DNA from 2 places in the Vibrio sp. CCUG 15886 genome. Region 2 is predicted to be linked to the other one. Evidence: riboswitches for the same ligand, from Rfam matches in the RefSeq annotation. Region 2 holds a riboswitch; the other holds the start of a gene.
The links. Region 2 has a riboswitch for thiamine pyrophosphate ahead of thiB (thiamine ABC transporter substrate binding subunit). Riboswitches for the same ligand answer to the same signal wherever they lie in the genome.
Positions count from the first base shown of each region.

Region 1: another riboswitch for thiamine pyrophosphate. It lies ahead of thiC (phosphomethylpyrimidine synthase ThiC); the one in region 2 lies ahead of thiB (thiamine ABC transporter substrate binding subunit).

Region 1 covers NZ_JAQQBT010000023.1:91-4,406, reverse strand. Annotated here, with positions in the region: gene thiC (phosphomethylpyrimidine synthase ThiC) at 1-1,851, opposite strand, end outside; TPP riboswitch at 1,998-2,096, opposite strand; gene crcB (fluoride efflux transporter CrcB) at 2,168-2,548, opposite strand; gene PQQ36_RS20955 (multicopper oxidase family protein) at 2,674-4,068, opposite strand.
Region 2 covers NZ_JAQQBT010000005.1:241,186-245,501, reverse strand. Annotated here, with positions in the region: gene mpl (UDP-N-acetylmuramate:L-alanyl-gamma-D-glutamyl-meso-diaminopimelate ligase) at 1-853, shown strand, start outside; gene PQQ36_RS12630 (flavin prenyltransferase UbiX) at 876-1,514, shown strand; TPP riboswitch at 1,544-1,669, shown strand; gene thiB (thiamine ABC transporter substrate binding subunit) at 1,736-2,743, shown strand; gene thiP (thiamine/thiamine pyrophosphate ABC transporter permease ThiP) at 2,753-4,316, shown strand, end outside.

The sequences.
Region 1 (4,316 bases), on a different contig from region 2:
CAATGGGTCATCCAACAGCTTCACTTCTATCGCCTGTCCTGCCTCACCTTGTTGCCCTTTAGCGTACTCACGAACCTCTTGCGAAATCTTCATCGAGCAGAATTTTGGACCACACATCGAACAAAAGTGTGCGACCTTGCCTGATTCCTGAGGTAAGGTTTCATCGTGGAATGCACGCGCCGTATCGGGGTCAAGAGAGAGATTGAACTGATCTTGCCAGCGGAACTCAAAGCGTGCTTTTGACAAGGCATTGTCACGTACTTGTGCACCAGGATGCCCTTTAGCTAAATCCGCCGCGTGTGCAGCCAGTTTGTAGGTTATCAAGCCGGTTTTCACGTCTTCTTTATTAGGTAGACCTAAGTGTTCTTTTGGCGTTACGTAGCAAAGCATGGCACAGCCATACCAACCAATCATCGCGGCACCAATCCCAGAAGTAATGTGGTCATAGCCAGGGGCAATGTCGGTGGTCAGTGGACCCAAGGTATAGAATGGAGCCTCATGACAATGCTTGAGCTGCTCGTCCATGTTCTCTTTAATCATGTGCATCGGTACATGCCCAGGACCTTCAATAATCACTTGGACATCGTACTCCCACGCGATTTTGGTCAGTTCACCCAATGTTCTGAGCTCAGCAAACTGCGCTTCATCATTGGCATCGGCAATCGAGCCAGGACGCAAACCATCGCCTAATGAGAGCGCCACATCGTACTTCGCACAAATCTCACAAATCTCGCGGAAATGGGTATAGAGGAAACTCTCTTGATGATGTGCCAAACACCACTTAGCGATGATCGAACCTCCACGCGAGACAATGCCCGTCACGCGTTTCGCCGTCATTGGGATATAGCGCAGCAGCAAACCTGCATGAATCGTGAAGTAATCCACCCCCTGCTCAGCCTGCTCGATCAACGTATCACGCATCACTTCCCACGTTAGGTTCTCAGCAACGCCATTGACCTTCTCTAGTGCTTGATACATAGGCACGGTTCCAATCGGTACTGGGCTGTTGCGTAGAATCCATTCGCGAGTTTCATGAATGTTTCTCCCCGTCGACAGATCCATCACCGTATCACCGCCCCAACGAGTCGACCATACCAACTTCTCGACTTCTTCTTCAATCGACGAGGTCACCGATGAGTTACCAATGTTGGCGTTAACTTTCACAAGGAAGTTGCGGCCGATGATCATCGGCTCAGATTCTGGGTGATTAATGTTGGAAGGAATGATCGCGCGACCTTCCGCCACTTCACGACGCACAAATTCAGGGGTAATTTCCTTAGGTAGATTCGCACCAAAGCTTTGCCCTGCATGCTGCTGAGTCAAAACTTCATCTTGATATTTGGCGCGCCCCATGTTCTCGCGCAAAGCGATGTATTCCATCTCCGGGGTGATGATTCCCTTACGCGCATAATGCAACTGAGTGACACAATACCCAGCTTTGGCGCGACGGATGCGAGGCAGATTGCCATATCTCAACTCGTCCAGCGTTTCATCTTCTAAGCGCTCTTTCGTGTAGACCGAGCTGACATCATCAAGCACTTCGGTATCAGCACGCTCTGCAATCCACTCTTCTCTTAACTTAGGAAGGCCATTATAGAGATCGATTTGATGGGTCGGATCAGTGTAGACACCCGAAGTGTCATACACTCTTACCGCTTCGTTTGGCTGAAAGATCGGTGCCTCTTTGGTCCCGCCAACTAAGCTGTCTGCCAAGGAGATTTCGCGCATTGGCACTCTAATGTCTGAGCGAGAGCCCTCGACATACACTTTGGTGGAATTGGGATACGGCTGCACAGAGAGTGTATCGATGAATTGTTTAGCTTCCAGTCTCGCTTGCTTGCGATTCGACATAGCATTTTTCCTTTCTTGTTATGCTGGATAAAAAGGTTTTGGACAAAAATGCTTGGCGGAAAGTTGTGACAAGAGGCGTTGAACACACAATTTAGAGTTTCAATTTGTGGATTCAAGCTTTGATAAGACACCAGTTCGCACTGGTACAAGTATCTTCTCTTGTTCCCTTCGCAGGTTCTAACCTGATCAGGTTCAACGGATCCCGAATAAACGGTCTCAGCCCTAAGGCACTCCGACAAGTGAAGCGATTATATGAAATCGGCTTGGTTAAACCAAGCCGACCTGTTTAAAATTTAACTCAATTTCGCCCATTGCTTCACGATTTAAGTAATTGGAAGCCTACCCAAGCAGCAGTGATACTCAAGGTCACGTTTAACACTACGTTTAAGCCCATTTTGAAAAATGCGCCTTGCTGCATCAGCAATACGTTATCCATCGAGAATGTCGAGAACGTTGTTAGTGCACCCAAAAAGCCCAAACCGATTATTTGTCGCCATGGCTCTGTCGCCAACAACTCACTCTCAAAGGCGGCAATTAAGAGACCCATAATAAAAGAACCGACCACGTTTACGGTTAACGTGCCATAAGGAAAACCTCTGCCTAATAGCACAACACAGAGCTCTGACACTAAGTAACGAGAACAAGCGCCAAATGCGCCGCCCAAAGCGATGAAACCCAATATCGCAAATTGACTCATAGCAACCTCACAAATCTAATGGCCACATTGTAGCCACATCCACACAGAGATCGAGTACAAAAAACAATAATTTCATTTAGCCACAATGTATCTGTAAATCGCCAAGATTTAAAAAGTTACAGGAGTCACTTTACTTCAATGTATCCCATTAATCCGGTTTTCATATGTTCAATCACGTGGCAGTGATACATCCAGCGACCGGGGTTGTCCGCAACAAACGCCGCTTTGGCACTGCCATTCTTACCCAGCAAAACAGTATCCGTATGAAACGGTTCTGCGAGCGTCTGGCCATTTAATTCCAATACGGTAAATGTGTGCCCATGCAAATGAATGGGGTGATGGTATTGCGTCACGTTCTTAAGATTAAATATGTAGGTCCGCCCTCGTTCTAACGTCGCTAACGGTGCTGGAATTGAATCTTGGCTCATCCCCTCCCAAGCGCGTTTATTCACCAACCAAAACGTCGGCAGAGCTTGGCCAGATTTATCCATCGGAGTAACAGCACCTTCCCACTCGAAGACAAAATCAATTTGTTCAGCCGTATCTAAATCTAACGGCGCAATAGGGTTGAGCGGCAATGTTGGCAATGTTGGCAATATATTCTGGTTTAATAGGTCCGATTCAACCGATTCGAATGCACAAAGAGGAAACGGAAACTTCCCTTTCATTTGTCGCACATAGAAACGCTCTCCAACACCTGGAGCAATTAACCCGACATCAACCCTCATTCCAGGCCCAATCTTGTGCTCAGAGAGCTTATAAGGGGTTTTTATTGGGTTTCCATCTATTGCTATAACCCATGCGTCCACACCTTCAATAGCGATAGGATAAGTGATGGTATTGTCCACATTTGCGATTCTAAGTCTCGTCATCGCATTCGCTTTCAACGGATAGCTGGGCTCATGGACGCCATTCACAGTTCCCCACTCACCGGGAGTTCCCATACGGGCACTTAAGCGTGGGACCAATAACGATTTCCACTCACCTTTCTCATTGAGATGCCAATGCTTAAGCATTAGAGCATGGTCTTCATCAAAAGAAACTGGCTCTGCTTCATCAACAATGATTAACCCAACTAGCCCCATACCTAGCTGCTTGACACTGTTCATATGCGGGTGATACCAAAATGTCCCTGCGTCAGGTGGAGTAAAGCGATAGGTAAAGCTCTCCCCTGGCATAACGGGTTTTTGACTCAAAAAGGGAACACCATCCATCTCAATAGGTACACGCAAACCATGCCAATGGATTGTCGTTGGCTCGTTGAGTTTGTTGGTGAAGTGAATGATCACTTCTTCTCCTTGTCGACAACGAATCGTAGGGGCAGGGATAGCACCATTAAAGGCGAGCACATCCGTAGCAAAACCAGGCACCACCTCAGCAGTAGCCGGTTCTGCAGTCATCTCATAGACAAACCGCCCATGATGAAGCGATGTTCTACGCGAAAGTGAACACGCAGGGAGAAGCGTTAATGCGGAAAACGCTAATGAAGTTTGAAGAAAGCGGCGGCGAGAAATATCCATATGTGGCCTACTGATTTGATTGACTGGCCTAAGTGTAACTAAATATTAATAATCATTCTCAACAATCTACCAAAGTAATGCTAAAGACTAGTTGATATGCTGACAGATGAGTCAAAACGCAAATGTATTATACCAACCTAACTAAAAATATGATCTAATTGAGGCTGTTACTTCTTCGTGATAAATGACGCTATGGACAGTCTCAATAACATTGATTTCAAAAAACTTGCTAGCCAACAAAAATCTAT
Region 2 (4,316 bases):
ATCTAAGTTTGTGCATTACCATCCTCGCACCTTGATCATGAATAACCTAGAGTTTGATCATGCTGACATCTTTGATGATCTTGAAGCGATCAAGCGACAATTCCACCACTTAGTGCGTACTGTTCCCGGTAATGGCCGTATTTTGGCGCCCAAGCAAGACGGCGCATTAGCGGATGTGTTGTCACGAGGCTGCTGGAGTGACCAGGAGTTTTCTGGTCAGGACGGCGAGTGGCAAGCGGTCAAACTCAGCAAAGATGGTTCACACTTTGAAGTGTGGCTACAGGGTGAGCAAGTAGGCACGGTGCAATGGGACTTAGTCGGCGATCATAATGTCGATAATGCGTTGATGGCGATCGCAGCAGCGCGCCATGTGGGTGTGACAGCAGATCTGGCTTGTGAGGCACTAGGGCGCTTTATTAATACCAAGCGTCGCCTAGAGCTGAAAGGGGAAATCAATGGCGTGGCGGTGTATGACGATTTTGCCCATCACCCAACTGCGATTGAACTGACTCTTGCTGGTTTACGTAATAAGGTGGGTGATAAGAAAATCATCGCGGTACTGGAGCCACGCTCAGCCACTATGAAACGTGGCGTGCACAAAGAGACCTTGGCGGCTTCACTCAAGCAGGCAGATGAAGTGTTCCTTTACCAACCAGAGTCAATTGCTTGGTCGGTGCAGGACGTCGCGGCGCAATGTCAGCAACCGGCATTCACCAGTGATAACATTGACCAATTTGTGGCCAACATTGCGCAGCGCGCCGAGGCAGGAACGCAAATTTTGGTCATGAGCAATGGCGGTTTTGAAGGCATTCATGGCAAATTACTGACCGCTTTAGAGAGTTCAACGCGCTAGAAAAGACACATATTAGATGAGCATGACAAACCAAGAAAAATCGATCACGTTAGCCTTTACGGGCGCCTCTGGCGCGCCTTATGGGTTACGTTTATTACAGCAATTACTGGCGGCAGATTACCGTGTCTACCTGCTGATCTCTTCTGCGGCAAGAGTGGTATTGGCAACCGAGCATGGTCTCAAACTGCCAGCCAATCCTGACGCCGCGCAGCAAGCGCTGGTGGCCCATTTGGCTTGTGATGCCGACAAGCTGGTGGTGTGTGGTAAAGACGATTGGTTTTCGCCAGTGGCTTCTGGCTCGGCCGCACCGAAGCAGATGGTGGTTTGCCCTTGCTCGGCAGGGAGTGTGGCGGCGATCGCTCATGGTATGTCGGATAATTTAATTGAGCGTGCTGCGGATGTGGTGATGAAAGAGCGTGGCCAATTGATTTTAGTGGTGCGTGAAACGCCCTTTTCGACCTTGCATCTTGAAAACATGCACAAGCTTTCTCAGCTCGGGGTCACCATCATGCCCGCCGCGCCCGGTTTCTATCATCAACCGCAGTCGATAGACGATCTGATTGATTTTATGGTCGCGCGTATCTTGGATCATCTCGGCATCGAACAGGTTTTGGTGCCACGTTGGGGATACGATCATCGCAATGACGGTGACTCTGTATAGCCAAGAGAGATCATTCCGATTACAATCCGAACCACTCATCGGGGCGCTTAACTGTGGTGTTTTATTGCATCGCAGTGGCTGAGACTAGGCAAAGGCCTAGGACCCGTAAACCTGAACCAGATAATGCTGGCGTAGGAATTGAGTCGGGATTAATTAGCAAGGACGATTAACACCTACCTCAAGCCTGTGCCGCTCAACTCATGCGAAATGGAGAGCGAGCAGTGAAACACACTCTAAACCTGATAGCCCTAGCGTCAATCACGTCAATGATGGGCATCTCTTCTTCTGCACTTGCGGCGGACAAAACCTTAACCATTTACACCTACGATTCTTTTGCCTCCGATTGGGGCCCAGGCCCGACAGTCGAAAAAGCATTTGAAGCGCAGTGTGGCTGCGATGTGAATTTTGTCGCGCTGGACGATGGGGTGTCAATTCTCAACCGCTTACGTTTAGAAGGCAGCAATACCAAAGCGGATATTGTTTTAGGTTTGGATAATAATTTGATGGCAGAAGCTAAAGCCACAGGTTTGCTGGCGCCACATCAAGTGAACACCCAAGCACTGTCATTGCCAAATGGTTGGGCTGACGACACGTTTATTCCTTATGACTACGGTTACTTTGCGTTTGTTTACAACAAAGGCAAACTGACGAATCCACCCAAGAGCTTAAAAGAGCTGGTGGAATCACGCGACGATCTGAAAGTCATCTACCAAGACCCTCGCACTTCAACACCCGGTCAAGGTTTGATGCTGTGGATGAAGTCGGTGTATGGCGATGACGTGACGGGCGCATGGCAGCAACTGGCGAAGAAAACCGTGACGGTCACGAAAGGTTGGTCGGAAGCGTATTCGATGTTCCTCAAAGGCGAATCGGACATGGTGCTCTCTTACACCACCTCACCGGCGTACCACCTGATTGCCGAAAATGATGCGCAATATGCCGCGGCGGGTTTTAGTGAAGGGCACTACATGCAAGTGGAAGTCGCCGCAAAAGTGAAAAGTAGTCAGAACTCAGCGCTGGCTGATCAGTTTATGAGTTTCATTTTGAGCGATGAGTTCCAAAGCGCAATGCCTACGGGCAACTGGATGTACCCAGTGACCAACGTGACGCTGCCAGAGGGCTACCGCAGTTTAACCGTGCCTGAGAAGGCGTTGAGTTTCAGTGCGGAAGAGGTGGCGAAGCAGCGTAAAGCTTGGATTCGCGAATGGCAAAGCGCGTTGACGTTTTAAGGCGTCGCATTGAATTCGGTTCCTAAGTTGGGCATTGGGGTCGCGATGATCATCGCGACCTTTGTTGTTTCTGCTCTCTCGGCGCTCTTGTTGGCGACGCCGACGCTGGATCTCACGGCGGTATGGCAAGATCCTTATTACCGCCATGTTACGCAATTTAGTTTTCTTCAAGCGACGCTATCGATGCTGCTGAGTGTCGGCTTGGCGCTTCCTGTCGCGCACGCCTTGTCTCGGCGACATTTTGTTGGCCGTTCGTTATTGCTCAAATTGTTTGCGTCAACTTTAGTGCTGCCAGTATTGGTAGGCGTGTTTGGCTTGTTGGCCATTTATGGGAACAGTGGTTGGTTGGCGAGTGTATTGGCGAGCTTTGACGCCAAATTGCCCTTTTCGATCTACGGATTGAGCGGCATTTTGCTCGCGCACGTGTTTTTCAATTTGCCGTATGCAGCGCGATTGCTGCTGCAAACCTTAGAGTCGATTCCGGCAGAGCAGCACAAATTGGCGGCTCATCTTGGTATGAACAGTTGGCAGAAGTTTCGTTGGGTCGAATGGCCGCGATTGCGCCAGCAACTACCACATGTGTGTGGCTTGGTGTTCATGCTTTGCTTCACCAGCTTTGCCACGGTCATGGCCCTCGGTGGCGGCCCAAAATCGACCACCATCGAACTGGCTATCTACCAAGCGATAAAATTTGATTTTGACTTACAAGCTGGAGCGCTACTGGCGATCTGGCAAATGTTATTGTGTAGCTTGCTGGTGTTGACGCTGCAGCGATTGACTAAACCGCTGCCTGTCTCGGTTGGCAGCCACACCCGTTTCGTTCAATTAACCCCAGCTTCTAAGCGTCATTTGATGTGGGATTATGCGTGGATAGCACTGGCGACACTGCTGGTGGTTCCGCCGCTGCTGTTTGTGGTGGCCAGCGGGATAAACAGCAAGCTCCCTGACGTGATCAGTGATGGTCGATTTTGGTCCGCTCTGGGGGCCTCGTTACGTGTAGCGTTTGGTGCCGCCACCTTAGCCGTGGGTGCAGCGATTGCTATTTTGCTCACCAGTCGTGCATGGCGGTTGCGTGGTCTGCGATACCCTGCAGACGGCATTGAGATGGTGGGCACCATCATCTTGGTGACGCCAGGTTTGGTGGTGAGTACTGGGCTGTTTTTATTGCTGCGTAGTTTTGCAGATGTGTTCAGTTTGGCGCTGTTGATCGTCATCATCGTCAACAGTTTGATGGCATTACCATACGCCGTTAAAACGCTCGCTCAGCCGATGTTGCATTGCGAGCAGCAGTATCAATACTTGGCTGCTACATTGGGCTTAAGCGGGTGGAATCGTTTTAAAATCGTTGAGTGGCGCGCACTGCGTAAACCTTTTGCCAATGCGTTTGCGCTCTGTTTTATGTTTTCCATTGGCGATTTGAGCGCAATTGCCTTATTTGGTAGCCAAGATTTTCGTACTCTACCACTCTATCTGTACCAGTTACTCGGCAGTTATCAAATGGAGGCAGCAGCGGTGGTGTCACTCACGTTATTGCTGCTGAGTGTCGGCTGTTTTGCCCTGAGTGAGTCCTTAC